4 regions of the Acidovorax sp. ST3 genome follow, and region 3 is predicted to be linked to each of the others. Evidence: predicted binding sites of a transcription regulator. Region 3 holds the regulator's gene; each other region holds the start of a gene.
What was found. The regulator sigma-54, encoded in region 3, starts transcription at its own class of promoters, with help from an activator protein. The targets are predictions, from matches to a motif close to TGGCANGNAANCTGCTTT.

Region 1 (7,475 bases), on a different contig from region 3:
TCCAGCAGTTCGTCCTGCAGCTTGGCGCGGGTGAGGGCGTCGAGCGCGCCGAAGGGCTCGTCCATCAGCAGCACCTGGGGCTCCATGCTCAGGGCCCGGGCAATGCCCACGCGCTGCTTCATGCCGCCCGAGATTTCGCCGGGGCGCTTTTGCCCCGCGTGGGTCAGGCCCACCAGCGCCAGCGCGGCATCGGTGCGGGCCTTGAGCTGGGCCTTGCTTTCCTTGGCGCCAAACACGCGCTCCACCGCGAGGTAGATGTTGTCAAAGCAGGTGAGCCAGGGCAGCAGCGAGTGGTTCTGGAACACCACCGCGCGCTCCGGCCCCGGGCCCTTGATTTCCTTGTTGGCGCACAGCAGCGCGCCATTGGTGGGCGTGGTCAGGCCCGCGATCAGGTTGAGCAGGGTGGACTTGCCGCAGCCCGAGTGGCCGATGAGCGCGACGAACTCGCCCTTGGCAATCGTCAGGTGAATGTCGCGCAGCGCCGGGAACAAGCCCTTGGCCGTCTTGAAGGTCTGCTCGACGCCGTGGATCTCGATGAACTTGGTGGTGAGAGAGGCATGCATTAGGAACTCCTGGTTTTTTCGAGGACCACCGTGGAACCGGCTTTGCCGGGCCACGGGTGGTGCCCCCTTTAGGGGGTGACGTGCCGCAGGCGCGGCTCAGGGGTGGGTCAAGTTTTGACCTCTTCGAACGTAAATGCGGTGGCCAGCTTGATGAGTGCGTACTCCAGCAGCAGCCCGACGATGCCGATCACAAAGATCGCGATGATGATGTTCTTGACGTTGAGGTTGTTCCACTCGTCCCACACCCAAAAGCCGATGCCCACGCCGCCGGTCAGCATCTCGGCCGCCACGATCACCAGCCACGCGGTGCCCACGGCCAGGCGCACGCCGGTCAGCATGTAGGGCAGCACGGCGGGGAAGAGGATCTTGGTGGCGATCTTCCATTCGCTCAGGTTTAGCACGCGCGCCACGTTCATGTAGTCCTGCGGCACGCGCTGCACGCCCACGGCGGTGTTGATGATCATGGGCCAGATGGAGCAGATGAAGATGGTCCAGATGGCGGCCGGGTTGGCGCCCTTGAAGACCAAGAGGCCAATCGGCAGCCAGGCCAGGGGCGACACAGGGCGCAGCAGGCTGATCAGCGGGTTGAACATGCGCGACAGAAAGCTGAAGCGCCCGATCACGAAGCCCGCCGGAATGCCCACCAGTGCCGCCATGCCAAAGCCGATGGCCACGCGCTGCAAGCTCATCAGCACGTTCCAGCCCACGCCCTGGTCGTTGGGGCCGTTGCGGTAGAAGGGGTTGCTGAACACCTCCAGCGCCTGCAGCCAGGTGTCCTTGGGGCTGGGGATGCTGCCGCCCGTGGTGGTGGAGACCACCGCCCACAGGCCGACGAGCAGGCCCAGGCCACACAGCGGCGGCAGCACGGCCAGCCAGAAGCTGCGCGAGAGGGCCGACCAGTCGCGGCCAGTGGCCGCCGTGGCGGGTGCTGCAGGTGCCTTGGGGGCAGATATTGCGGCTTTTGGGCTTCTTGCGCTAGTGGATGTTGCGCTTGCAGCTACAGTATTCATAGCATTCTGTGCGGCCACGGGGGCTGCATCCAACGGGGAGTGAAAGACGGCACTGACCATGGTTTTCTCCTGTGCAGGGCTTGCTTGCGGGGTGGCCGGGCGGGCGCTGGGGCAGGGTTGCCGTCAGGCCTTGATCTTGAAGCCGTCGGCGTACTTGGCGGGGTCCTTGCCGTCCCACACCACGCCGTCGATGAGCTTGCTGGTGCGCAGCACATCCTTGGGCACGCTGATCTTCATGGCGCTGGCCACCGACTTGTACAGATCGACCTGATTGACCTCCTTGGCCACGGCCAGGTAGTCGGGGTGGCTCTTGAGCAGGCCCCAGCGCTTGTGCTGGGTGAGGAACCACATGCCGTCTGACAGATAGGGGAAGTTCACCGCGCCGTCGTTGAAGAACTTCATGTGGTTGGGGTCGTCCCAGGTCTTGCCCAGGCCGTTCTGGTAGCGGCCCAGGATGCGCTGGTTGATGGCGTCCACACCGGTGTTCACATACGCCTTGCCGGCCACGGTCTCGGCCATCTTCATCTTGTTGGACAGGCTGGCATCGATCCACTGGCTGGCTTCGAGTACGGCCATCATCACGGCGCGCGTGGTGTTGGGGTACTTCTTGACGAACTCGGCCGTGGTGCCCAGCACCTTCTCGGGGTGGTCCTTCCAGATGTCCTGCGTGGTGTTGGCCGTGATGCCGATGCCGTCCATGATGGCGCGGTGGTTCCAGGGCTCGCCCACGCAAAAGCCGTCCATGTTGCCCACGCGCATGTTGGCCACCATCTGCGGCGGCGGCACGGTGATGAGCTTGGCGCCCGACAGCGGGTTGATGCCCGCAGCCGCCAGCCAGTAGTGCATCCACATCGCGTGGGTGCCGGTGGGGAAGGTGCCCGCAAACGTGTATTCGCGCTTCTCGCTGGCCATGAGCTTGGCCAGGGATGGGCCGTCCACCGCACCCTTGTCGGCCAGGGCTTTGGAGAGGGTGATGGCTTGGCCGTTGTTGTTCAGGTTCATCAGCACGGCCATGTCCTTCTTGGGACCGGCGGTGCCCAGGTGCACGCCATAGACCAGGCCGTAGAGCACGTGGGCAAAGTCCAGTTCGCCGTTGACCAGCTTGTCGCGCACGCCGGCCCAGCTGGCTTCCTTGTTGGGGACGATGGTCACGCCGTATTTCTTGTCAAAGCCCAGCACCGAGGCCATGACCACGCTGGCGCAGTCGGTCAGCGGGATGAAGCCGATCTTGACTTCCTTCTTCTCGGGGGCGTCGGAGCCCGCTGCGTGGACGAGTGCGCGCAGCGCGGGGCTTACACCCACAGCGCCCACGGTGGCGGCCTGCAGCACGGTGCGGCGGTTGAGGCTGGTTTTCAACAGATCGGTCATGGGGCATCCCTGGTGGCGTGAAAAACAAAAAAGGCGTCCTCACACCGCGCCTGGCTGGCTGCATCAAAGCAACGCCGGGAGCGGGTGGGGACGCCTTTGTCCGTGGTGGAGCTTGGAACGGGTCCGGGGCTCCTTGCCAGCACCGGCCCGCCGTTGGGTCAGTGCTGTCAGTGGTCAGACCTGCATTGGTCTTGCACTGTGCAATGCAAAGCGCGTGCCAGCGCGTGTTGCGCCATGTTGGAGCGCTGGATGCTATGGAATGGATAGCTGTTTGCGCTTGATCGATAAGCGCTACACGCCTGCGGGGCTTGCGGTAGGAGCGTTTGTGTTGCGATGAGGGTGGTCGCACTGCCTTTGTGCGGCGCACCATTTGGGAGGGACCTTGGAATTGGGCGCGGCCTAGGCGAGGGATGCCAAGCAATGGCCGCCGAGCCGCGTATGCGGCGCTTTGCTTGCGTGCGAGGGCATCGTCCCCCTTCCCGAATGACGCAGTCATTCGAGAGAAGGGGGAAGCGGCGCAGCCGCTCAGGGGGTAGTTCTCTGGTTTTACCCCAGCAGATCCATCACATCCAGCATGCGCTGCGCCACATCCACCAGCTTCAGGCCCTTGTCCATGGCCGTCTTGCGCAGCTTTTCGTAGGCGGCCTGTTCGGTCAGGCCCTGGCGCTGCATCAGCAGGCCTTTGGCGCGGTCGATGGTCTTGCGGTCGCGCAGCTCGGTCTTGGCATCGGCCAGCTCGGCACGCAACGCCTGTTCGTGCTGGAAGCGGGCCATGGCCACGTCCAGGATGGGCCGGATGCGCTGGGGTGCCAGCCCCGCCACGATGTATGCAGACACGCCCGCTGCCACCGCATCCTTGACGTGCGAGGTGTCCTCATCGTTGGTGAACATCACGATGGGGCGGCGCTCGTCGCGCGTGGCCATCACCACATGCTCCAGCGCGTCGCGGGCTTCGCTCTCGGCGTCCACGATGATCAGGTCGGGCTGCAACTGGGCGATGCGCTCGCTCAGGAACACATCGGCGGGCAGCGTGGCCACCAGGTTGAAGTTGTTCTCCAGCAGCCCGATGCGCAGCGCCCGCGACCGCTCCGCCTGTTCCACGGCGTGTTCGTCGTCAGGGTCGGCGACTGCCAGATCCGGGGCCACCACCACGATGCGCAAAGCCTCATTCATACCGGCGAGGATAAGCAATTTTTACGCCACAAATTGGTGCGCCGGGGTGGTGCACACCCTCCGAGGGCCCTTGCAGCCCCCCTGCGCTCCGGGTTATCCCGGCCACAGGCCCGCTGCGCCTCGCGGTACTGGCCGCCGTTACAGGGCCTGAAAGTTGCTAATACTGACACCGTGGGAGGGCATACCCGGTAGCCCGCCCAGCAGGGCGTCGCATATACATCTGCACACACAGTCACACTGAAATGGAGTTTTTTGCATGAACAAGCACATCAACCGGCGCCGCTTCTCGGCCAGCATGGCCTTGACCGCAGTGGCGACTGCCGCACTCCTGACCGGATGCGGCAAGGTGCCGGACACCATCAAAATTGGTGTAGCGCAGCCCCTCTCTGGCCCGCTGGGCGCCCTGGGGCAGGATCTGCTCAACGGCGTGAAGCTGGCGGTGGATGAACTCAACAAGTCCGGCTATACCGTGGACGGCAAACGCGTGACGCTGGAGGTCGTGTCCGTGGACGACAAGGCCGACGCCACCACCGGCAAGGCTGTGGCGCAGCAGCTGGTGGATGCGGGCGTGGTGGCCGTGGTGGGCCACCTCAACTCGGGCGTGAGCATCGAGACCGCCCCCATCTATGCCGCCAAAGACATTCCACAGATCGCCATCTCGACCAACCCCAAGTTCACGCAGCTTGGGTTCCCTACCACGTTCCGCATGGTGGCCAACGACACCCTGCAGGCGCGCGCCATCGGCTCGTTTGCCGCCACGCAGCTGGGCGCCAATCGCTACGCCGCGCTGGACGATGGCACGCCCTACGGCAAGGGCCTGGCCGACGGTGCTGCCGCGCAGCTCAAGGCCGAGAAAAAAGAAGTGGTGGTGCGCAAGTCGTTCGACGACAAGACCGTGGCCTTTGACGAACTGGCTGGTGAACTCAAGGCGGCCAATGTGGAGGTGATCGTCTCGACCCTCAACGACTTCCAGGCCCTGGCGCTGCTCGAATCGCTCAAGAAGGTAGACCACACCAAGGTCAGCCTGCTGGGTGGCGACACCATCAAGACCACCGACATGACCAAGGGCGCGGGCATCGTGCAGGGGCTCTACGCCACATCGCCCGTGCTGGAAGCCAAGGAGTTCACCACCGGCAAGCCCTTCCTCGAAAAGTACATCGCCGCTTTCAAGAAGCCCCCAGCCTACGGCGGCCACTACAGCTATGACAGCACCTACGTGCTCTCGGCCGCCATCCAGAAAGCCAAGTCCGCCGACCCCAAGGACATCACTAAGGCCCTGCACAGCATCAACGGCTACGCCCCGGTGATCGGCACCATGACCTGGGACGACAAGGGCGAGCAACGCTACGGCGCCGTGGGGGTGTACGAGCTGCGCAGCGGCAACTGGGAACTGCGCATGCGGTCGGACCGCTGGTAAACAGCCCTGCAAGGACGGATCAGCCCCGGGTTTTACACTCGGGGCATGAGTTTGCTGATCCTGGGTATTGAATCTTCGTGCGACGAAACCGGCGTGGCATTGGTCCGTTCTACGGGCGATGCTGTGCCTACGCTGCTATCGCACGCGCTGCACAGCCAGATCGAGATGCACCAGGCCTATGGTGGCGTGGTGCCAGAGCTGGCCAGCCGCGACCACATTCGCCGTGTGCTGCCGCTGGCCAAAGAGGTGCTGGCCGAGTCCGGCCAGACGCTGGCCGATGTGGACGTGGTGGCCTACACGCGCGGCCCGGGCCTAGCGGGGGCGCTACTGGTGGGCGCGGGCGTGGCCTGTGCGCTGGGCGCGGCGCTCAACAAGCCGGTGCTGGGGGTGCACCACCTGGAGGGGCATTTGCTGTCGCCCTTCCTCAGTGCCGACCCACCGGAATTTCCCTTTGTGGCCCTGCTCGTTTCGGGCGGCCACACCCAGCTGATGCGTGTGGATGGCGTGGGCCGCTACGAGATTCTGGGTGAGACCATTGACGACGCTGCGGGCGAGGCATTCGACAAGTCCGCCAAGCTCATGGGCCTGGGCTACCCGGGTGGCCCAGCGCTCTCTCGTCTGGCCGAGCAGGGCAGTGCCACGGCCTTCAAGCTGCCACGGCCTTTGCTGCACAGCGGTGATCTGGATTTTTCGTTTGCCGGACTCAAGACGGCCGTGCTCACGCAGGCCAAGAAGCTGGGCGACGAACTCGAAGCGCGCAAGGCCGACCTGGCGGCGAGCACCGAGGCCGCGATTGTCGAAGTGCTGGTGAAGAAGACCCTGGCCGCCCTCAAGCAGACCGGCCTGAAGCGCGTGGTGGTCGCCGGTGGCGTGGGCGCCAACCGGCATCTGCGCGCCCAGCTCAACGCGGCCTGCGCCGCAGCCAAGGTGCGCGTGCACTACCCCGAGCTGCACCTGTGCACCGACAACGGCGCCATGATTGCCATGGCGGCAGCCATGCGCCTACAGGCCGGGCAGCAGCAGGCCAATACCGACTACGCGTTTGACGTGAAGCCTCGCTGGCCGCTGGATGCGATCACAGTTTGATGTTTAGGTGAAAGTGGCCGCTAGCGCTTGTCCAGAAAGCGCTAGCAGCTATCTTTTTTGAACTTCAGAAGGGGTAGTGGCGGGGAGTGGTCTGCACTGTGATCCAGCGCAGTTCGGTGAACTCACGCACCCCGGCCATGCCGCCAAAGCGGCCATAGCCCGAGCTCTTCACGCCGCCAAAGGGCATCTGGCCTTCGTCGTGCACCGTGGGGCCGTTGACGTGGCAGATGCCCGATTCGATGCGCGCCGCCACGTTCCAGGCCTTGGCCACATCGCGGCTGAACACGGCGGACGACAGGCCGAACTCGTTGTCGTTGGCGCAGGCAATGGCTTCCTCCACGCCGTTCACGCGCACCACGGGCTTGACGGGTCCGAACGACTCTTCGCGGTAGATGTCCATTGCGGCCGTGACATGGTCGAGCACCGTGGCCTGCATCAAGGTACTGTCGCTCTTGCCGCCGCAGACCAGCTTGGCGCCCTTGGCCAGTGCGTCGTCGATGAGGGCGTTGCAGCGGTGCACCGTGGCCATGTCCACCACCGAGCCCAGCACCACCGGGCCCTTGCGCGGGTCGCCCAGGGGCAGGGCCTTGGCGCGCTCGCCCAGCTTGGCCACAAACTCGTCGGCCACGGCGTTGTCCACGATGATGCGTTCGGTGGACATGCAGATCTGGCCCGAGTTGGCGAATGCGCCAAACACGGTGCCCGCCACGGCGGCGTCGATGTCCGCGTCATCCAGCACCAGCAGCGGGGCCTTGCCGCCCAGCTCCAGCACCACGGGTTTGAGGTACTTGGCGCAGGTCTGCGCAATGATGCGGCCCACCTTGGTGGAGCCGGTGAAGTTGATGCGGCGCACTGCCG
Region 2 (7,475 bases), on a different contig from region 3:
GCAACTATTGGCCATGCAACTGCAAGACATTCTCTATTCCCAGGGCTTTGGTACGCGACGTGTCTGCGCGGGGCTGATTCAGCAGGGATGGGTTTCGGTGTGTGATGCGTCGTCGCCCAATGCTGATTACGTCCTTTGTTCGGAGGCAACGGCCGATTTCGAGCCCGAAGGGCTGCTGCTTCGCGTGCAAGGGGTGGACTGGCCTTTCCACGCCAAGGCTTACGTACTGCTGCACAAGCCCGCCGGTACGGAATGCTCTCAAAAGCCTTCTACCTATCCCAGCATCTACACCCTATTGCCTCCGCCGTTGCGCCAGCGGCCCACAAAGAGTGCTGTGCAAGGCGTGCAGGCGGTGGGGCGTCTTGATCAGGACACAACGGGTATGTTGCTATTGAGCGATGACGGGCAATTCATTCATCGCTTGAGTTCGCCCAAGAAGCATGTTCCGAAGGTTTATCAAGTGACGACCAAACACCCGGTGGACGAGACACAGGTGTCGAAATTGTTGGCGGGGGTTGTGCTGGACGATGATCCCAAGCCGGTGCGTGCTGCAAACTGCTCCATCGTGGATTCCCATCGCTTGGATATGACGCTGACTGAGGGCAAGTACCACCAGGTCAAGCGGATGATTGCAGCAGTTGGCAACAGGGTGGAGGGGCTACATCGCTCTCGCATTGGACGCATGGATTTGCCTGCGGATTTGGCCCCCGGCCAATGGCGATGGCTCAATGCTTCCGATCTGGCACTGTTGAACAGCAATGCTTAAGCATGTTATCTGGAGGAGCGGCCTCTTTTGATTGGCTCAGAGCGCGCGGCCAGGGCACTGTGACTCATGTCGTTGATCCCTTGACTGCCGAGGCAGGGAGAGCTTTGCTGGCAAGTTGTGGTCTCGCCCTGCGATATGCCCTGGCACCCCAGGCAGCGCAATACCGGGATGACCTGAGTCAAAGAGAGCACGATCACCCTGATGTTACGTGTTGTCGCTCGGGTCCGTGCTGGGCGCGGCGCTACACTTCAAGGCTGTGTTGAAAGTGGTTTTGTGAAGATTCTCTCGATTGCACGCATCTGCGTTGTGGCCCTTGGTGGGTGGTGTTACTCCTTGGCCAGTGTGGCGGCGGGCGCTCCGCCGCTTTTTGTACTCAATTCGCTGGAGGCCAACGTCAGCGTCATCGACCCAGTGACCTGGACTGAGACGGCCCGCATACCCACAGGTAAAGAGCCGCACCACCTGTATCTGACTCCCGATGAAAAGTCGATCATCGTGGCCAACGCGCTCGGTGACACGCTGACGTTTGTGGACCCCCGTACCGCCGAGGTGCAGCGTACCGTACGTGGGATTGTGGACCCCTACCATCTGCGATTCAGTCCCGACATGAAATGGTTCATCACGGCCGCCAACCGTCTGAATCACGTGGACTTTTACCGCTGGGACGGCAAGGACCTGACCCTGGTGCAGCGCGTGGCCACATCGCGCACCCCCAGCCATCTATGGATCGATAGTCGCAGCACCACCGTCTACTCGACCATGCAGGACAGTGACGAACTGGTGGCGATTGATATTGCCACCCAGACCATCAAATGGCGTGTCAAAACAGGCCCTATGCCTGCGGATGTCTACGGCAGTCCCGATGGCAAGCACCTGTTTGTGGGACTGACGGGCGGTGACAGCGTGGAGGTGTTCGATATCTCAGGGCGTGAAGCGGTCAGCGTCAAGCGGATCAAGACAGGCAACGGTGCTCACGCCTTTCGTGCTGCTGGCGATGGGCACCACCTGTATGTGAGCAATCGCGTGGCCAACTCGATCAGCAAGATCGATATGAACACCCAGCAGGTCGTCGAGTCGTACCCTGTGCCTGGCGGCCCTGATTGCATGGATGTTTCGGCGGACGGACGCTACATCTACGTCAGTTCCCGTTGGGCACGGAAGCTGTCCGTGGTGGATACCCAGGCCAAGAAGGTGGTGCGCCAGGTCAACGTGGGCAAATCGCCCCACGGCGTTTGGACCTTGCAGCACGCGCCGCGTTGAGCGCTGCACCGCCGGTCAGAGGTATGTTTCTCAGCGCTCTTCGTGTACCACACGGCAGGCGTCGCAATGCTATTATATTGATAGCTGCTTGGGCATGTTTCACTAGCGCTACTGCGCAAAATGACTGCAAAAAACCCCTCTACCTGACCTTTGACACCGGCCACATGGAAGTGGCGCCTTTGGTGGCTGAGGTGCTCAAGCGCCAGCAGGTGCATGTGACCTTCTTTGCTGCAAACGAGCGCACGAAGGAAGGCGATGGAAGTCTGGGAGACCATTGGGCCCCGTGGTGGCGTGCACGCGCCGCGGAGGGCCATGAGTTTGCCTCCCACACCTGGAATCACACCTACTGGCGTGCCGATGCTGGCAGCGCGCCGCATCCAGCGTTTCGGGTCCGTCCCTCGGCGGGACAGCGTGAGGGTCAAAGCTTTGTGATGTCCGCAGCTGAATACTGCGAAGAAATTGCCCGTGCTGCGGATCGTTTGAAGGCCATTACCGGCAAGACGCCTTTGCCCCTGTTCCGCGCGCCTGGCGGCAAGACCTCTGCACAATTGATTGCCAGCGCGAAGGCCTGCGGCTACGCGCATGTGGGGTGGTCGCCTGCCGGCTTCTTGGGGGATGAGCTGCCCAGTGAGACGGCCAGCAACACCGCGCTGCTGAACAAGGCGCTGCGTGATGTGCGCAGTGGCGACATCCTGCTGGCGCACCTGGGGATCTGGTCGCGCAAGGACGCCTGGGCGCCCGCTGTGCTGGAGCCTTTGATTGAAGGGCTCAAGCAGCGAGGGTTTTGCTTTCGTACCTTGCGGGATCATCCTGACTATGCGGCCGCAGCGGCTCAGGTTCGCTAGATGGGCTGTGGGATCAAGTTGGATTGCGTGCGCCGTGGCTGAGGGCGCACGCGCCGCATGTTTGCATGATTAACCAGGTGCCAGGGAGCGCGACACGATGGGATGGCTAGGCGGTGTATTTGACAGCGTGCAGCAATGGCTTTTTGAGAGCGTGCTGCAGCCGCTGATGTTCAGCACAGGGCTGGCCAGCCTGCTGGAGAACGGCTATGAGGCATCCGGCTGGCTGCTGGTGGGATTGCTGCAGCTGGTGGTCATCGTGGCTGTGATTGGCCCCATGCAGCGCTGGTGGCCGGTGGAGCAGATCAATGACCGCGCCACCATCCGCACTGACATCCTCTACACCCTGATTCACCGGCTGGGATTGTTCCGGCTGGCGCTGTTTTTCACGGTGGATCCGCTGGCGGATTCACTGTTTGGTGCCTTGCGTGTGGCGGGTGTCAGCACGTTCCAGCTCGATGGCCTCTGGCCGGGTGTGACGGACATCTCCTGGGTCAGCTTGCTGCTGTATCTGGTGGTGTTCGATTTTGTGGACTACTGGATCCACCGGGGGCAGCATCACTTTGAGTGGTGGTGGCGCCTGCATTCGCTGCACCATGCACAGCAGCAGATGACGATGTGGAGCGACAACCGCAACCACCTGCTCGATGACCTGCTGCGCGACGTGATTCTGGTGACGGTGGCGCAGCTGATTGGTGTTGCGCCGGGGCAGTTCATTGCCATCGTGGCCATCACCCAGCTCAGCGAGAGCTTTCAGCACGCCAACGTGCGGCTGTGGTTTGGTCAGGTGGGTGAGCGGCTCTGGATCAGCCCCCGGTTTCACCGCCGACACCACAGCATTGGCATTGGCCACGAGACGGTCAAGCCTTCGGCCGAGGCAACATCGGGCCAAGCAACAACGCCGCCGCGTGTGGTGCTCGGCGGGCACAACTTCGGGGTGCTTCTGCCTTGGTGGGACATGCTGATGGGCACGGCCAACTTTGAAAAGCGCTTTGACCCCACGGGCGTGCGCGACCAGGTCGAGCCGGGCCCCGATGGCCGTGTGCGCGACTACGGCGCGGGGTTCTGGTCCCAGCAATGGCGGGGCGTACTGAGGTTGCTGGGCAAGGCCTGAGCGGCTTGGCGGGCGCTGCCTGTATGCTTGCCACCATGGGATTACTGCTTGATTCTTTCTGGCGTGCCGCTGCCTATTGCCTGCGTCCGCGGGTGATTGCGCTGTCGCTCTTGCCTCTGTTCTTGATGGCCGTTTTGGCACTCGGCCTGGGTTACTTCTACTGGGACGCGGCGGTGCAGGGGATGCGCGCATTGCTCGATGCGTCCTCGTTGCTGGCCAGCGTTTGGGGTTGGCTTCAGGGCTGGGGCCTGGGGGATGTGACTGCGGTCATGGCGCCGTTGATGGTGGTGCTGGCCGTGGCGCCTGTGCTGGTGGTGGTGTCGCTGCTGGCCGTAGCGGTACTCATGACCCCCGCCCTGGTGGCATTGGTGGCTGCGCGGCGGTTTCCGGATCTGGAGCGCAAGAAGGGCGGGTCCTTCATTGCGAGTGTGGCCTGGTCGGTAGGGTCCACGGTGTTGGCCCTGGTGGCGCTGGTGGTGTCCGTTCCGCTGTGGCTGGTGCCGCCACTCGTACTCATCCTGCCGCCGCTGATCTGGGGTTGGCTGACCTACCGGGTGATGGTGTTCGACGCCCTGGCTGACCACGCCAGCAAGGAAGAGCGCCTGGAGATATTCCGCCGCCATCGCAGCAGCCTGCTGGGCATTGGCATCGTCACGGGCTACCTCGGGGCAGCGCCCAGCATTGTGTGGGCATCGGGCGTGGTGTTTGCCGCCGCGTTTTTTGTGCTGGTGCCACTGGCGATCTGGATCTACACCCTGGTGTTCGCGTTTTCCTCGCTGTGGTTCACGCACTATGGCCTGGCCGCCTTGCAACGCTTGCGGGCCGAGCGGGGGACGAATATGCCCATGGCCGAGCCCGCCCCTTCGTCGGCCTCGTCTGCATTGACCCCACGCCCTGCGGGCACGCCGACGCTGGAAACTGCGGCCCCTGCTGCGGCCGTGCTACCACCCCCTGCCATTTCGCCCTCTGGAGACAACGCACCATGACACCTACCTTCGGCCTCATCATCGTGGGCGACGAGATCCTGTCGGGCAAACGGGCCGACAAGCACATGCCCAAGGTGATCGAGCTGTTGTCGGCACGCGGCCTGTCCCTGGCCTACGCCGACTATGTGGGGGACAGCCCGGACCGGATCACAGCCACCTTGCAGCGGGCGTTCGCGTCGGCCGATGTTGTGTTCTCGTGTGGTGGCATTGGTGCAACGCCTGACGACCACACGCGGCAGTGCGCTGGACGAGCCCTGGGCCAGGATCTGGCACTGCACCCAGAGGCCGAGGCGCTGATCCGCGAACGCATGCAGGATGTGGCGCGAGAGCAGGGCGTGCCCTACGAGCCTGATCGCTCTGACAACGTGCACCGCCTCAACATGGGCATGTTCCCGGTGGGCGCGCGCATCATCCCCAATCCTTACAACAAGATCCCCGGCTTCAGCTGCGACGGGCCTGGCGGTGGATCCGTGCACTTCGTTCCTGGGTTCCCTGTGATGGCCTGGCCCATGATCGAGTGGGTGCTGGAGCACCATTACGCAGCCCATTTCAACCGCGCGCCGCAGACCGAGCAGTCAGTGGTGGTCTTTGGCGCGATGGAGGCATCGTTGACGCCCCTCATGGAGCAGATTGAAAAATCGCACCCTGATGTGCGGGTGTTCAGTTTGCCCAGCGTAGATCATCCACAATACGGGCGGCATATCGAACTGGGTGTCAAAGGGCCAGCGTCTTCCGTGCCCGCAGCATGGCAGGCACTAAAAACAGGTTTGCACGAATTTGGTGCAAATTGTGGCCCTGAATTGGTGCGTAACCTCTGAGACCCAGATTGGAAAGATGGATTGCACCGTATTGGTGCTTTTGGGCGTATGCCACGCCGACCTGCTGCCAGTAGCGCTCCTTCATAGTGCGGTGCTGCACTCGGCTGGCACGCAAACTGCTTTTGTTTCAGCAAACTCTTTTTTCAACAAGCGCTTTATCCAGGAGAACCTGATGGCCAAGACCGTTGCAGACGTGATGAAGATGGTGAAGGAGAACGAAGTCAAGTTCGTTGACTTCCGTTTCACCGATACCCGTGGCAAACAACAGCACACCACGGTGCCCGTCTCTCACTTCGACGAAGACAAGTTCACTTCGGGCCACGCCTTTGACGGCTCGTCGATTGCCGGTTGGAAGGGCATCGAAGCCTCCGACATGCAGCTGATCCCCGACCCGAGCACGGCCAACATCGATCCTTTCTTCGAAGAAACGACGCTGATCCTGACCTGCGACGTGATCGAGCCCGCCGACGGCAAGGCCTATGACCGTGACCCGCGCTCCATCGCCAAGCGCGCTGAAGCCTACCTGAAGGCCTCCGGTCTGGGCGACACCGCCTACTTCGGTCCTGAGCCAGAATTCTTCATCTTCGACGGCGTTCGCTGGAGCACTGAGCCCAACAACACCTTCTACGAAATCGAAGAGTACGAAGCTCCCTGGAACACCGGCGCCAAGCTGGAAGGCGGCAACCGCGGCCACCGTCCCACCGTCAAGGGCGGCTACTTCCCAGTGCCTCCCGTTGACAGCACGCAAGACATGCGCGCCGAGATGTCCCTGATCCTCGAATCCCTGGGCATCCCGGTCGAAGTGTTCCACCACGAAGTGGCGGGCGCTGGCCAGAACGAAATCGGCACCAAGTTCAGCACGCTGGTCGAGCGCGCCGACTGGACCATCCTGCAAAAGTACGTGATCCACAACGTGGCAAACGCCTATGGCAAGACCGCCACGTTCATGCCCAAGCCTTACCACGGCGACAATGGCTCCGGCATGCACGTGCACCAGTCCGTGTGGAAGGACGGCAAGAACCTGTTCGCTGGCGACGGCTATGCCGGTCTGTCGGACTTCGCGCTCTACTACATCGGCGGCATCATCAAGCACGCCCGTGCCCTGAACGCCATCACCAACCCCGGCACCAACAGCTACAAGCGCCTGGTGCCTCACTTCGAAGCCCCGGTGAAGCTGGCCTACTCGGCCAAGAACCGTTCTGCCTCGATCCGCATTCCTTATGTGGCCAACCCCAAGGGCCGTCGCGTGGAAGCCCGCTTCCCCGACCCACTGATGAACCCTTACCTGGGCTTCGCTGCACTGCTGATGGCCGGTCTGGACGGCGTGGAAAACAAGATCCATCCGGGCGAAGCCGCCACGAAGGACCTGTACCACCTGCCTCCAGAAGAAGACAAGCTGGTGCCCACCGTGTGCCACAGCCTGGACCAAGCCCTGGAGCACCTGGACAAGGACCGCGCGTTCCTGACCAAGGGTGGCGTGTTCACCGACAGCATGATCGACGCCTACATCGATCTGAAGATGAACGAAGTGACCCGCTTCCGCATGGCCGTGCACCCTGTCGAGTACGACATGTACTACTCGCTGTAATCGTCTGCTTGCAGACCATGGCTCAAAAAGGCGGCGCAAGCCGCCTTTTTTCATGGGCGGGCGAAGCGGGCAGGCGCGCTGAGTACACGCGGTGGAACCAA
Region 3 (7,475 bases):
TAGTACATATTGCGCCTTCAGCTTCGTTTTTGATAGCAGACCAAACGTGCGCCTGGAAGGGCAGCAGCTTTTCAAACGCAAAGCGACGCAGCATGCCCGCCGGGATGCGGCAGGCGATCTGCGCGGCCTCGACCACGATGGTGCCGCTGCCGCAGCAGGGGTCGTACAGGGGCTGGGGGTTGTCGCCGTGCGGGTCCCAGCCACTGGCGGCGATCATGGCGGCGGCGAGGGTTTCCTTAAGGGGGGCATCGCCCTTGTCCTCGCGCCAGCCGCGCTTGAACAGTGGCTCGCCCGAGGTGTCGATGTAGAGCGTGGCTTCGTCGGTGGTCAGGTGCAGGTGGATGCGCACGTCGGGCCACTGGGTGTTCACATCGGGGCGCACGCCGCTCTTGTGGCGGAAGCGGTCGGCCACGGCGTCTTTCACCTTGAGGCCCGCGAAGTTCAGGCTCTGCAGCGGGCTGTGCTGGGCCGTCACTTCGACCTTGAAGGTCTGGCGCGTGGTGAACCAGATCTCCCAGGCCACATCGCTGGCCATGTTGTAGAGGTCGTTTTCAGACCGGTATGGGCGGTGGGCCAATTGCACCAGCACTCGCTGGGCAAGGCGGCTGTGCAGGTTGAGCTGCATGGCCTGGCGCCACGAGGCGCGCAAGAGCACGCCGCCCCGGCCCACCAGCAGGTCTTGCCCCGTGAGGCCGGTGATGGCATGCACCTCGTCGGCCAGAAAGCCCTCGACGCCTGCGGCGCAGGGGAGAAAAAGTTGGAGTTGGTTCATGTCGATGGGGAGGATACGCGCTCGGGCACTGCGGGGGAACCAGGCTCCCCCGCGCGGGCCAGCAGCAGCTGGCGGATGGAGTCCGGGATGGGGGCGACCTTGCGGCTGGCCTTGCCGATGAAGACGATGCCGATCTTGCCGCGCGCCACTTCACGGCCCGAGGCCTTTTCGGTCATGCAGAAGACGAGATCAAAGCCGTAGCGATTGAAGTCTGCCGGCGCCATCTCCACCCGCATGGTCTCGCCGTGGAAACCTTCGGACTTGTACTGCGCCACGATGTCGCCGACCACGATGGACAGGCCGCCCACATCGGCCTCGGGGTAGCCCAGCGACTGGAAGAAACGCACGCGTGCTTCGGACACCAGGGTGAGCAGCTGCGCGTTGTCCAGATGCCCGCCCTGGTTCACGTGGCTGATGTAGATCTGCAGCTCGGTGGCAAAGCCGAAGTACGGGGGAAGGTCAAAGACGATGCGGGCCATGGTGGGCTGCGGTGGGTAATACGGAAACAACAGAAAAGGTACGGCATCGCAGGCGCGCCGTGCGCCAGCCGCCGAGGCGGCTACAACGCCTTGCGCAAATTCGCCGGCGCGATCTTGAGCGCCTCGCGGTACTTGGCCACGGTGCGGCGGGCGCATTCGATGCCCTGCTCCTTGAGCATTTCGGCGATCTGGCTGTCGGACAGCGGCTTGGCCGGGTTCTCCGCCGACACGAACTGCTTGATCAGTGCGCGCACCGCGGTACTGGAGGCATTGCCACCGGTTTCGGTGCCCAGGCCGGAGCCAAAGAAGTACTTCAGCTCGTAGGTGCCGATGGGCGTCGCCATGTACTTGGCGGTGGTGACGCGGCTGATGGTGGACTCGTGCAGGCCCAGTTCGTCGGCAATGTCGCGCAGCACCAGCGGGCGCATGGCCAGCTCGCCGTGGGTGAAGAAGTTCTTCTGCCGCTCAACGATGGCGCGCGACACACGCAGGATGGTGTCAAAACGCTGCTGGATGTTCTTGATGAACCAGCGCGCCTCCTGCAGGCGCTGCTGCATGCCCTGGTGGCCCTCGCCGCCCTTGTGGCCGCGCAGCGCGCCTGCGTAGATGTCGTGCACGCGCAGGCGGGGCATCACGTCGGGGTTGAGCTGCACGATGAAGTTCTGCTGGCCGCTGCCATTGGCGCGACCAGCTTTGCGCACGATGACGTCGGGCACGATGATGTTGCGCTCCACGTCGGCAAACTTGCGGCCCGGGCGTGGTTCCAGGCGGGCGATGAGTGCCATGGCAGCGCGGGTGCGCTCTTCTCCAGCCACGCCGCCTTCGCTGCACAGCTGCGTCAGACGGCGGATGTCCCGGCGCGCCAGCATCTCCAGCGGCTGCTGGCAGATGCGCAGAGCGGTCTGCACGGTCTCGGGGTCGGCGTCGCTGTCTTCGTCGGCCGCCAGCGCCGTGAGCTGCAGCGTCAGGCACTCGGACAGGTTGCGCGCGCCCACGCCCACAGGTTCCAGGCTTTGCAGCAGGCGCTGGGCCACCGTGAAGCGGTGCACCAGCTCTTCGATCTGTTCCAGGTCGTCGGGCCCGGCGAGGCTGATGGCGAGTTCTTCCAGCGGCTCTTCGAGGTAGCCGTCGTCGTTCAGCGATTCGATAAGAAAACGCAGCGCGGCCGTGTCCACTTCGGACAGGCGCAGCGACAGCGCCTGGCGGTGCAAAAAGGCCGTCAGCGACTCGTGGGAACGGGCCAGCTCGGTGGCATCGGCTTCGTCGCCTTCCGTGTCGTTGCGGGTGCGCGCTGGGGCGTCGCCGCCCCACTCGGCATCGTTGGGCGCCATCTCGACGGTGCCGTCGCCGCTCCAGTCGGGCTCGTCGGAGCCTCCACCGGAGATTTCAGCGTCGTTTTGGCTGTCAGCGCTAGTACTGCTTGCGCCAGCAGCTCCTGAAAACATAGCATCATCGGCACTGTAGTCGTCGGCCTGCGCGGGCGTATCGGCGGCTTCCAGGCCAAATTCCTCGCGCGGGGCTTCGTCGGCATTGCGTTCGAGGAACGGGTTTTCGTCGAGCATCTGCTCGACTTCCTGCGAGAGTTCGAGCGTGGACAACTGCAGCAGCCGGATGGACTGCTGGAGCTGGGGGGTCAGTGCAAGGTGCTGCGAGACGCGCAGCGACAGTCCAGGCTTCATTGATTGAGCGCCGCCGGGCCGCCCCAAGGCGCGAAGGCCCCCTCGGGGGGCAGCGCGGTACACGAAGTGACAAGCGTGGGGGCCATGTCTACATCCTGAAGTGTTCGCCGAGGTACACCCTTCGGACCTCCGCGTTGTCCACGATCTCGGACGGCGTGCCCTGCGCCAGCACACGGCCGTCGCTGATGATGAAGGCGTGGTCGCAGATGCCCAGCGTCTCGCGCACGTTGTGATCGGTGATGAGCACCCCAATGCCGCGCGCCTTCAGGAAGCCGATGATGCGCTGGATTTCAATCACGGCGATGGGGTCGATGCCCGCAAAGGGCTCGTCCAGCAGGATGAAGCGCGGCTGGGTGGCCAGGGCACGGGCAATCTCGACGCGGCGGCGCTCGCCGCCCGACAGCGCCAGGGCAGGTGAAGCCCGCAGGTGGTCCACGCGCAGCTCTTGTAGCAGGGCCGTCAGGCGCTCTTCGATGGCGTCGCGCGACAGCGGCTGGCCGTCGTCGGCGCGCTGCAGTTCCAGCACGGCGCGCACGTTTTCTTCGACGGTGAGCTTGCGGAAGATGGAGGCTTCTTGCGGCAGGTACGACAGCCCCAGGCGCGACCGGCGATGGATGGGCATGTGGGCCACGGACTGGCCGTCGATACGGATGTCACCCGCATCGCTGCGTACCAAGCCCACGATCATGTAGAACGAAGTGGTCTTGCCCGCGCCATTGGGGCCCAGCAGGCCCACGACTTCGCCTTTTTGCACCTCCAGGGACACGTCCTTGACGACCTTGCGGCTGCCATAGGACTTGGCTAGGTGCTGCACCTCCAGGCGGCTGCCCGACTGCGAATCAGGCCCCAGACGGCTGTTCGCAGGGGTCGCCGGGGTCTCGGGACCAGTACTCACCACGGGCCCGCTCACTTGGCGCCGCCGCCAAGGGTGTTACTGGGGCGCAGCGCCGGTGCGGGCGACTCGGGCGCCTTGGCGGGGGCTGCCGTACCGGGCGGCGGGTCCTTGGGTGCCAGCACGGCGCGCACGCGGCCGCCAGACGTGGGGGCGTCGCCGGCCGCAGCCGAAGACGCAGGCGCCTTCTGGCCATCGACGGTGAACACGTCGGTGAGGTTGTTGTAAACGATCACGGCGCCGGTGATCTCATCGTTCAGCACCGACCCACGGTAGCGGCGCAGTTCGGCGCGGGTGATGAAGCGCACGTTGTCGGCCTTGCCGTCGTATTCGATGACTTCGCTTTCGCCTTCGATGAACTCATCCGGCGCTCCGGCCACGGTGTCGCGCTTTTGGCGGAAGAACGCCCGTTTGCCTGCCTCGGCCGTGACCACGCCGTACTGGTAGCCGTCGGCGTCCTGGCGCACATCCAGCCGCGCGCCGCGCAGCACGATGGTGCCCTTGGTCATCACCACGCGGCCCGAGAACACGCTGGTCTGCTTGAGTTCATCGTGCCGCAGGGCGTCGGCCTCGATGTTCATGGGCTTGGCACGGTCTGCCTTTTCGGCATGTGCCATGCCCGCAAGGCCGGTCAGGGCTGCGAGCACAAGGAGGGGGAGTAGGCGGTGGGTCATAGGGCACGAATCTTGCAATGATTGTAGCCACCCGATGGTACCTACCCCGAAAAAAAGCCCGCATCCGCGGGCCTTTGGGACAGCTTGCCGACAGGGTCGGCCACTCGTCAGGCTTTGCGCGCCGTGGCGGCCAGGTATTCAACCACCTGCAGCACGGTCTGCATGCTGCCGGCCATCGTGCCGTCGGTGTAGTACTTGCCCGCCACGCCCATGGATGGCACGCCTTCGACACCGTACGAATCCTGCAGCTGCGAGGCGCGACGCACCTGGTTGGCGACGCTGAAGGAGCCGTAGACCTCCTTGAACTTGGCCACGTCCACGCCCTGCTGGGTCACCCAGGCCAGGATTTCGTCGTCCTTGGCGAGCTTGGCCTTTTCCACGTGGATGGCGCGGAAGACCTTGGCATGCAGGGCTTCGAGCTTGCCCATGCCTTCAAGCGTATAGAACAGCTTTTGCTGGGGCACGAAGCTGGCGTTGAACGCCACGGGCACACGGCGGATGGAGAGGTCCTTGGGAGCAGCCTTGACCCAGGCGTCCAGCGTGGGCTCGAAGGCGTTGCAGTGGGGGCAGCTGTACCAGAAGAACTCGATCACATCGACCTTGCCAGCGGGGGCGTCTGGGGCGACGGGCTTGTCCAGCCGCTTGAAGTCCTTGCCCTCCTTGAACTGACGGGCTTGCGCCATGGCGGGGTTGGCCACTGGCAGCGTCAGGGCAGAAGCGGCAACCGCCGAGGCGGCGGACAAAGAAAACTCACGGCGTTTCATGACAAAGACTCTCCTGGTTCAGGTATGCGGGATGTGAGACATCCCTTTACAAAAAGTTCAGCCCTGGCGGTGGCGCCGCTTTTGCAAGCGCTTCAGCGCTGCACGCGCACCAGCGCCGATTCCAGCCCGGCGCCGTCGAGTTTCTCTTTGAGCACCTCGGCATCGTCCCGCTTGGTGAAGGGGCCGATGCGCACCCGGAACACCGCCCGGCCATTTTGCTCACGCTCGCTCACGCGGGCCTCCCAGCCCAGCATGGCCAGCTTGGCGCGCTGGGCGTCGGCGTCGGCCTGGGTGCGGAAGGCACCTGCCTGCACAAAGTAGTCAAAAGGGTCCACGCTGCCCTTGGCGGCTGCCTTGGCCACGGCCAAGTCGCCCAGCGGGTCTGCGCCCGGCTTGCTCTCTGCCTTGGCCTCGGCTTTGGCATCTGGCTTGCTCGCAGCCGGCTTGGCGGCCGATGCGGCGGCGCGCACCTCAGGCGCTGGTGCCGACGCAGGGGCTGACGCAGCTGCGGCCACCGGAGGCGCCGCAGGGCGGGCCGGGTTCTTGCCATACAGCGGCGAGTTCGGGTCCCAGTTCTTGTTTTTCTGGGACTCCGCAGCGTCCATGTCTGCGCCGCGGCCGTTGCCCTTGTTCAGGAACGGCACCGGCACCTTGGTCACGTACACGGCCACGGCCAGCGCCGCGCCCAGGCCCACAATGACCCCGACGATGAAGCCGACAATGGTCCCGCCCGTCTGTTGCTTTTTCATATTGGTAGTAACTGCTTACATTCTGGCCGGGGCCGACACGCCCAGCACCGCCAGGCCATTGTGCAATACCTGGGCGGTGGCAGCGACCAGCGCCAGGCGCGCCTTCTTCACCACCTCGTCGTCCACCAGGATGCGCTCGGCATCGTAATAGCTGTGGTAGCTGGCGGCCAGATCGCGCAGGTAGAAGGTCACATCGTGCGGGGCTTCGCCCTCGGCAGCAGCCGTGAGCATCTCGGGGTACTTGGCCAGCTGCAGCATCAGGGCCTGGGCCTGCGGGCCTTCCAGAGCCGACAGGTCCACGTCCTGGAGCGACGCTACGTCGCCACCGCCCGCCTCCTGCCAGGCGCGCAGCACGGACTGGATGCGCGCGTGGGCGTACTGCACGTAGTAGACCGGGTTGTCGTTGTTCTGTGCCACCGCCAGGTCCACATCGAAGGTGTACTCGGTGTCGGGCTTGCGGCTGAGCAGGAAGAAGCGCACGGCGTCCTTGCTGGTCCACTCGATCAGATCGCGCAGCGTGACATAGCTGCCCGCGCGCTTGCTGATCTTGACCTCTTCACCGCCCTTGACCACCCTCACCATGGTGTGCAGCACGTAGTCGGGGTAGCCCTTGGGGATGCCCACATCGGCCGCCTGCAGGCCAGCGCGCACGCGGGCGATGGTACCGTGGTGGTCTGTGCCCTGGATGTTGACGACCTTGGTGAAGCCACGCTCCCACTTGGCAATGTGGTAGGCCACGTCGGGCACAAAGTAGGTGTAGGTGCCGTCCTGCTTGCGCATGACGCGGTCCTTGTCGTCGCCGTAGTCCGTGCTCTTGAGCCACAGCGCGCCGTCCTGTTCGTAGGTCTTGCCGTTGGCGATGAGCTTGTTCACCGTGGCCTCGACGCGGCCGCTGGTGTACAGGCTGGACTCCAGGTAGTACTCGTCGAACTGGAGGTTGAAGGCCTGCAGATCCTTGTCCTGCTCGTTGCGCAGATAGGCCACCGCAAATTGGCGGATGTTGTCATAGTCGTCCACGTCGCCATTGGCGGTGAACTCGCGGTCATCGGCCTTCACGGTGGCCTTGGCCTTGAAGGCCTCGGCAATGTCGGCGATGTAGTCGCCGTTGTAGAAGTTTTTGGCCAGCGGGTTGTCGCTGTCGGTGGGCCAGCAGTCGTCGCCGGGCTTGAAACCCTTGGCGCGCAGCTGCGTGCTCTTGGTCAGCGTGTCGATCTGTACGCCCGCATCGTTGTAATAGAACTCGCGGTGCACCTTCCAGCCCTGGGTGCTGAACAGGTTGCAGATCGCATCGCCCAGCGCGGCCTGGCGGCCGTGGCCCACGTGCAGCGGGCCGGTGGGGTTGGCAGAGACGAACTCGACCAGCACCTGCTGGCCGTTGCCGGGCTGGTAGCCAAAGCGGTCGCCGGCGGCCAGTACCTCGCGCACCACCTCTTGTTTGGCAGCGGGCTTGAGGCGGATGTTCAGAA
Region 4 (7,475 bases), on a different contig from region 3:
GCTGTCGTCCCACACCACCTGCGCAGGGGTTGCTGCTGCCGCCGCATCCGCCGCGTCGTCGGTCCCGGGCTGGGGCGCGTCGTACACGGCGAACCAGGCCAGCGGGCCGTCGGCCGCATGGGTCTGCAATGCGGCATCGAAGGCCGGGGCGGCCTCGTAGCGCACATGGCCCACGCACCAGCGTCCTTGCTGTGCGGCGGCAAACACGGCGTCGAGCACACCGCGCACCTCGTGCAGTGCGTGGGCCACCAGCACCTCGCGCGGTGCCTCGAACCGATGGCGCAGGCGCGTGGCGCCCGCAGTCAGCGGCTGGGTGAAGTCAATGCGGCAACTATGGGTCAAAGCAGGCGGAGGCGCTAGTGGATCATGCGCCTATAGCTATCAAAAAATGAGCAATCGTCAACACGTTGTGCGCTCTCAGGCAGCGCCCAGATGGGGCACCAGTGCGCCGGTGGGCTGACCGTTCTTGAGCGCCGCCGTGAAGGCCAGCATGCGGTCAATCGGCTGGCGCGCACGCGGGATGAGCGCGGGGTCCACATGCGCGGCGTTGGCACCAGTCTCCAGCACCCGCGCCACATCGGCCAAGCCGTTCATCGCCATCCAGGGGCAGTGCGCGCAGCTCTTGCAGGTGGCGCTGTTGCCCGCCGTGGGCGCTTCGTAGAACGTTTTGCCGGGGTTGAGCGTGCGCAGCTTGTGCATCATGCCGTTGTCGGTGGCCACGATGAACTCGGTGGCATCCATCTCGCGCGCGGCCTTGAGGATGGCGCTGGTGGAGCCCACGGCATCGGCCAGGGCCACCACGTCGGCGGGGCTTTCGGGGTGGACCAGCACTTTGGCCTGTGGGTGCTGCTTTTTCAGCAGCTCCAGCTCCAGCGCCTTGAACTCGTCATGCACGATGCAGGCACCGTTCCAGAACACCATGTCGGCGCCTGTCTCGCGCTGGATGTATGCGCCCAGGTGGCGGTCCGGCGCCCACAAAATTTTCTGGCCTGCCGCCTTCAGGGCACCCACGATGTCGAGCGCACAGCTCGATGTCACCAGCCAGTCAGCACGCGCCTTCACCGCCGCGCTGGTGTTGGCGTAGACGACCACGGTGCGGTCGGGGTGCTGATCGCAGAACGCGCTGAATTCGTCGATGGGGCAACCCAGGTCCAGCGAGCAGGTGGCGTCCAGGTCGGGCATGAGCACGGTCTTTTCCGGGCTCAGGATCTTGGCCGTTTCGCCCATGAAGCGCACGCCGCTCACCACCAAGGTCTGCGCGACATGGTCACGGCCAAAGCGCGCCATTTCCAGCGAATCGCTAACCAGGCCTCCGGTTTCTTCAGCCAGGTCCTGCAGGTCCGGGTGCACGTAGTAATGCGACACCATGACCGCATTTTTTTCCTTGAGCAGGCGGCGAATCCTGTCTTTGAGCGCTGCACGCTCAGCCTGTGACGGCTCGGGCGGCACACGCGCCCAGGCGTGTTTGGTGGAGCAGACGGCGCCCGATGCTGCCTCGTCAGGCTGCTCGTATTCGACGTCGATACGGTTCAGGGTTGCGGTGCTCATGCCAGCTCCTGCAGACGCATCGAAAAGTCGGTGGCCTTCACGTCTTTGGTCAGCGTGCCGATGGAGATGCGGTCCACGCCGGTCTCGGCCAGTTCGCGCAAGCCTTCGAGCGTGACACCGCCCGAGATTTCCAGAATCGCGCGGCCTGCATTGATGCGCACCGCTTCGCGCAGCATGGGCAGCGGCATGTTGTCCAGCAGCACCATCTTGGCGCCCGCATTCAGCGCCTCGGTCAGCTGCTCCAGGGTTTCGACTTCGATCTCGATGAAGGTCGCCTGCGCGGCCACGGCCTGTGCGGCGCGCAGCACCGCCGTCACGCCACCGGCGGCAGCAATGTGGTTCTCTTTGATCAACACCGCATCGTGCAGGCCAATGCGGTGGTTGGTGCCGCCGCCCACGCGCACAGCGTACTTTTGCGCCAAGCGCAGGCCGGGAATGGTCTTGCGCGTGTCCACGATCTGCGCGCGCGTACCCGCCACCACATCCACATAGGTGCGGGTTTTGGTGGCGACGGTCGAGAGCAGCTGCAGAAAGTTGAGTGCGGTGCGCTCGGCGCTCAGCAGTGCGCGGGCCTGGCCTTCCAGCTCCAGCACCACCTGGTCGGGGGCGCAGCGCTGGCCTTCGGCCACATGCCAGGTGATCTGCACCGTGGGGTCGAGGGCGCGCAGCGCGGCTTCAGCCCAAGGGGCGCCGCAGATCACGGCGGCTTCGCGCGCCAGGATGCGCGCGCGGGCGCGGCGGGCGGGGTCGATCAGGCCGGCGGTAAGGTCGCCAGTGCCCACGTCTTCGGCCAGAGCGCGGGCCACGTCGGCCTGGGCCAGGGCCTTTACATCGTTGTCTCTCATAGTGCTTTTCGCGGGGGGTGTCGCTGCTGTCATGGGCCGCGAGCATACCGGGAACGCAAAGGCCACTGTGCCAGTGCAGGCCCGCCCTGCCCGTGCAGGAAACCAATAAGTACACCCAGTATTGGTCGCATAGACTCGCGGCAATTTTTTGGCTCCGCCGCGCAACATGAACGCCACCAGCCCTGTTTCCGCCACGCCCTACGGCACGCTGCCGCCTGCATCGCCCCTGCCCCAGCGCCGCCCTGTGAGCCTGCCGCGCCTGGCGCAGATGCGCGCAGCGGGCGAAAAAATCACCATGCTCACCGCCTACGACGCCACCTTTGCCGCCGTGGCCGATGCGGCGGGGGTGGAATGTATTTTGGTGGGCGACTCGCTGGGCATGGTGTGCCAGGGCCTGCCCAGCACCGTGGGTGTTCAGCTCGACACCATGGCCTACCACACGGCCAGCGTGGCGCGCGGCCTGCACCGCGTTCAGGGCACGGCCTGGCTGGTGGCCGACCTGCCCTATGGCACCTACACCGAAAGCCGCGAACAGGCTCTGCGCAGCGCCTGTGTGCTGATGCAGGCCGGGGCGCACATGGTCAAGCTCGAAGGTGGGGGCTGGACGGCGCCCACAGTGGAATTCCTGGTGCAGCGGGGCGTACCGGTGTGCGCCCACCTGGGCCTGACGCCACAGACGGTGCACGCGCTCGGCGGCTACCGCGTGCAGGGCAAGACCGACGACGCGGCCCGCACTCTGCGCAAAGAGGCGCATGAGCTGCAGGGCGCAGGCGCCGCCATGCTGGTGCTGGAGATGGTGCCCGCTGCGCTGGCCGCCGACCTGACGGCCGAGCTGCCGCACTGCCACACGGTCGGCATCGGCGCGGGCAACGGCACGGCCGGCCAAGTGCTGGTGTTGCACGACATGCTGGGCATGAACCTCGGAAAGATGCCGAAGTTCGTGCACAACTTCATGCAGGACGCAGGCAGCGTGCGCGGCGCCATGGAGGCGTATGTGCAGGCCGTAAAGCGTGGCAGTTTTCCCGACAACGCCCAGCACGCCTGGTAAGAGCCCCTCCGGCCTTCGCCGAATTTCTATCTTTGACCCTTCTTACCCCATGCTGATTGCCCGCTCGATTGCCGACCTGCGCCAGGCCCTGGCCCCCTACCGCCGCCCCGCCTTTGTGCCCACCATGGGCAACCTGCACGATGGGCACATTGCCCTGGTGCGCCAGGCCCAACCCCTGGGCGATGTGACCGTGGCCAGCATCTTTGTGAACCGGCTGCAGTTTCTGCCGCACGAGGACTTTGACAGCTACCCCCGCACCTGGGAGGCCGACTGCGCCCAGCTGCAGGCCGCCGGTTGCGATGTGCTGTTTGCGCCGCGCGAGGCGGACCTGTACCCCGAGCCCCAGACCTTCAAGGTGCACCCCGACCCGCAGCTCGCCGACATGCTCGAAGGCCACTTCCGCCCCGGCTTTTTTGTGGGCGTGAGCACGGTGGTGATGAAGCTGTTTGCCTGCGTGCTGGGCGCCACCGGTGGCGTTGCCGTGTTTGGCAAGAAGGACTACCAGCAGCTCATGGTGATCCGCCACATGGTGCGGCAGTTTGCGCTGCCCATTGACATCGTGGCGGGCGAGACCTGCCGCGCGGCCGACGGCCTGGCGCTGAGTTCGCGCAATGGCTACCTCAGCCTGGAAGAACGCCAGGAGGCCGTGGCCCTGTCGCAGGCCCTGAAGCGGCTGGCGCAGCAGTGGCTGGACGCCAGCGACCGCAGCGCGCTGGAGGCCCAGGCGCAAGACGCGCTGCGCGCGCGGGGCTGGGCGCCCGACTACCTCACGGTGCGCCGCCGCGCCGACCTGCTGCCCGCCTCGGCCGACGATGTTGCAGGCACGCTGGTAGCGCTGGGTGCGGCACGGCTGGGCAGCACGCGGTTGATTGACAACCTGGAGTTTTGATTAGCTACCATTTTTATAGCTGCTCAGGCAAATTTCACTAGCGCTTCCAGCCAAAAACGCTTCAACTCACTTCAATCCACCCGTTGCGGGCCAGCCACTGCACCACCAAGCGGGTCACCACCTCGGGCTGCTCCATAGTCAGCATGTGGCCGCTGCCCGGCAGCAGGTGTTGCTCGGCGCCAGGCACCAGCGCCGCAATCTCTGCCGAGCATTCCGGCGGCGTGAGCTGGTCGGCCGCACCACACACCACCAGCACGGGGCAAGCCACCTGCGGCAGGTGCACCCGCGCATCGGGCCGGTGGATGACGGCGCGGTTCTGGCGCACCAGGTGGTCAGCGCCCGCATCCAGCACAAAGTCCAGGTAGGCCTGCACTAGGTCCGTCTTGGCGGCGTTCACGGGGTGAAAGGCCAGGGCCACGTTGGGCTCGATGACCTCGCGCACACGGCCCTGTTCAAACAGTTCGATGGCGCCTTCGCGCAGGGCGCGCATGTCGGGTGTCTCGGGCCGGGCGGTGGTGCCCAGCAGCGCCAGCCCTGCGACCCGCTGGGGCGCTTGACGTGCAGCCTCCATGGCAATCATGCCGCCCATCGATGCGCCGGCCAGCACCAGCGGCCCCGCATGCTGTGCCAGCAGCCGGGCAGCAAAGTCCTCGATGCGATGCAGGTTGACATCCTGGTGGGCGGTGGCGACCTCGGGGCGCAGCGCGGCGGGCAGCAGCGGCAGAACGCCACGCCACATGCGTTCATCGGCGGCAAGGCCGGGCAGGAGCAGAAGTTGGGAGGAATGGGACATGGGTCAAAAGAGCGTCACCAAGATGGTGCGCGATCAGAAAAAACAGGCGGCCCCAGCAGCAGGGCAAGAGCCGCACATTGTGAACAGCCGATGACCACTTGTCATCGCCCCCGGAATAGTTGCCCGCGATGGCTCAGGACTTGCTAGCATGCCCCGTATATGCCCATTCACGCCGCGCTCCACCACGTCACGCACTACCAATACGACCGGCTGGTCGGCCTCGGGCCGCAGACCATCCGATTGCGGCCTGCGCCCCATTGCCGCAGCAATGTGATTTCGTATTCGCTCAAGGTCGAGCCCGCGCAGCACTTCATCAACTGGCAGCAAGACCCGTTTGCCAACTACCAGGCGCGGCTGGTCTTCCCCGAGAAGACGCGCGAGTTCAAGGTCACGGTGGACCTGGTGGTGGAGATGGCGGTGTACAACCCCTTCGACTTCTTCCTTGAGCCCGAGGCCGAGCACATCCCCTTCAAGTACAGCAGCGATGTGCAGCAGGAGCTGGCCCCCTACCTGGCCACCGAGCCGATGACGCCGCTGGTGCAGGCGTATCTGGACAAGATCGACCGCAGCAAGCAGCGCACCATCGACTTTCTGGTCAAACTCAACCAGCAGGTGTCGCAGGACATCCGCTACCTGATCCGCCTGGAGCCCGGCGTGCAGACGCCCGAAGAGACGCTGCAAAAAGCCAGCGGCTCGTGCCGCGACTCGGGCTGGCTGCTGGTGCAGCTGCTGCGCCACCTGGGGCTGGCGGCACGGTTTGTGTCGGGCTACCTGATCCAGTTGACCCCCGATGTGAAGGCGCTGGACGGCCCCAGCGGCACCGACCACGACTTCACCGACCTGCACGCCTGGTGCGAGGTCTACCTGCCCGGCGCGGGTTGGATTGGCCTGGATGCCACCAGCGGCCTGATGGCGGGCGAGGGCCACATCCCGCTGGCCTGCACACCGCAACCCTCCGGGGCCGCGCCGATTGAAGGCGGCGTGGACAAGGCCGAGGTGGACTTTAGCCACGAGATGCGCGTGACGCGCATCTACGAATCGCCCCGCGTGACCAAGCCCTACACCGAAGACCAGTGGCAGGCCGTGCTGGCGCTGGGCGAGCAGGTGGACACCGACCTGGTAGCAGGCGATGTGCGCCTGACCATGGGTGGCGAGCCCACCTTTGTGGCCGTGGGCGACCGCGATGCGCCCGAGTGGAACACCGATGCCCTGGGCCCCACCAAGCGCGGCTTTGCCACCGAACTCACGCACAAGCTGCGTGCCGAATACGGCCAGGGTGGCTTTCTGCACTTTGGCCAGGGCAAGTGGTACCCCGGCGAGCAGTTGCCGCGCTGGGCGCTGTCGATCTGCTGGCGCGCCGACGGCCAGCCCGCGTGGCAGAACCCTGCGTTGTTTGCCGACGAGCGTGACCCATCGCACTACACCAGCGCCGACGCTGAACGTTTTGTGCGCCACCTCACGCGCAAGCTGGGCATCACCGACCGCTACATCCAGCCGGGTTACGAAGACACCTTCTATTACCTTTGGCGCGAGCGGCGCCTGCCAATCAACGTGGACCCGTTCGACGCACGCCTGGACGACGAGCTGGAGCGCGCGCGCCTGCGCCGCGTGTTCGAGCAAAAGCTCGACAGCGTGGTGGGCTATGTGCTGCCGCTGCAGGCGGGCGTAGGCACCGGCACGCTAGCGGGCAGCCTGTGGAGCACCGGGCCGTGGTTCTTCCGCGACGACCGCATGCTGCTCATCCCCGGCGATTCGCCCATGGGCTACCGCCTGCCGCTGGACGCCCTGCCCTGGGTGAAGGTCTCCGACACCGAACACCTGATCCCGCAAGACCCGACCGCCCCACAAGGCCCGCTGGCTGCTGCCGCCACGCTGCGCGCGCGGTATTCCGTGCCATTCGGCCCGGTCACCGGCGACCGCGACCTGCGCTATCTGGCGGGCGCCACTGCGCCGGGCGAGGCACGGCGCGTGGCGCAGAGCACTGCGGGTGGTGATAACGCGCGCCTGGCCGGTCAGCCCGACCCGCATGCGGGCGTGCAGCCGCCGGGCAAGTTCCAGTCGGCCGCAGGCCTGTCGCGCACCGCCCTGTGCGTAGAGGTGCGAGACCCACGCCGCGCCAGCGGCCCCAAGGCCGAGAAGGTGGGCGAGAAATACGGCGTGCTGTACGTCTTCATGCCCCCGCTGGCGCGCCTGGAAGACTACCTGGACCTGCTGGCCGCCATCGAGGCCACGGCTGAAGAGCTGGGCATGAAGATCGTGCTCGAAGGCTACCCGCCGCCGCGCGACGCACGCCTCAAAGTGCTGGCCGTCACGCCCGACCCCGGCGTGATCGAGGTGAACATCCACCCCGCC

Region 1: the regulator sigma-54 is predicted to act here: its motif matches at 4,126-4,143, upstream of DNK89_RS09425 (ANTAR domain-containing response regulator).
Region 2: the regulator sigma-54 is predicted to act here: its motif matches at 5,892-5,909, upstream of glnA (type I glutamate--ammonia ligase).
Region 4: the regulator sigma-54 is predicted to act here: its motif matches at 5,253-5,270, upstream of DNK89_RS10895 (DUF2126 domain-containing protein).

Annotation. Positions count from the first base shown of each region.
Region 1 covers NZ_QKVP01000003.1:24,462-31,936, reverse strand. The annotation lists gene DNK89_RS09440 (ABC transporter ATP-binding protein) at 1-563, opposite strand, end outside; gene ntrB (nitrate ABC transporter permease) at 671-1,633, opposite strand; gene DNK89_RS09430 (CmpA/NrtA family ABC transporter substrate-binding protein) at 1,697-2,941, opposite strand; gene DNK89_RS09425 (ANTAR domain-containing response regulator) at 3,488-4,114, opposite strand; gene DNK89_RS09420 (branched-chain amino acid ABC transporter substrate-binding protein) at 4,371-5,531, shown strand; gene tsaD (tRNA (adenosine(37)-N6)-threonylcarbamoyltransferase complex transferase subunit TsaD) at 5,577-6,617, shown strand; gene DNK89_RS09410 (aldehyde dehydrogenase) at 6,682-7,475, opposite strand, start outside.
Region 2 covers NZ_QKVP01000001.1:1,113,684-1,121,158, reverse strand. The annotation lists gene DNK89_RS04980 (16S rRNA pseudouridine(516) synthase) at 14-766, shown strand; gene DNK89_RS04975 (YncE family protein) at 1,040-2,026, shown strand; gene DNK89_RS04970 (polysaccharide deacetylase family protein) at 2,050-2,871, shown strand; gene DNK89_RS04965 (sterol desaturase family protein) at 2,969-3,982, shown strand; gene DNK89_RS04960 (EI24 domain-containing protein) at 4,018-4,968, shown strand; gene DNK89_RS04955 (molybdopterin-binding protein) at 4,965-5,786, shown strand; gene glnA (type I glutamate--ammonia ligase) at 5,959-7,374, shown strand.
Region 3 covers NZ_QKVP01000007.1:16,869-24,343, reverse strand. The annotation lists gene DNK89_RS21290 (class I SAM-dependent RNA methyltransferase) at 1-772, opposite strand, end outside; gene DNK89_RS21285 (thioesterase family protein) at 769-1,251, opposite strand; gene DNK89_RS21280 (RNA polymerase factor sigma-54) at 1,332-2,930, opposite strand; gene lptB (LPS export ABC transporter ATP-binding protein) at 3,019-3,780, opposite strand; gene lptA (lipopolysaccharide transport periplasmic protein LptA) at 3,837-4,496, opposite strand; gene DNK89_RS21265 (thiol:disulfide interchange protein DsbA/DsbL) at 4,604-5,260, opposite strand; gene DNK89_RS21260 (SPOR domain-containing protein) at 5,353-6,009, opposite strand; gene argS (arginine--tRNA ligase) at 6,025-7,475, opposite strand, start outside.
Region 4 covers NZ_QKVP01000003.1:355,838-363,312, forward strand. The annotation lists gene DNK89_RS10865 (chorismate-binding protein) at 1-342, opposite strand, end outside; gene nadA (quinolinate synthase NadA) at 418-1,548, opposite strand; gene nadC (carboxylating nicotinate-nucleotide diphosphorylase) at 1,545-2,393, opposite strand; gene panB (3-methyl-2-oxobutanoate hydroxymethyltransferase) at 2,560-3,441, shown strand; gene panC (pantoate--beta-alanine ligase) at 3,491-4,330, shown strand; gene DNK89_RS10890 (alpha/beta fold hydrolase) at 4,392-5,123, opposite strand; gene DNK89_RS10895 (DUF2126 domain-containing protein) at 5,283-7,475, shown strand, end outside.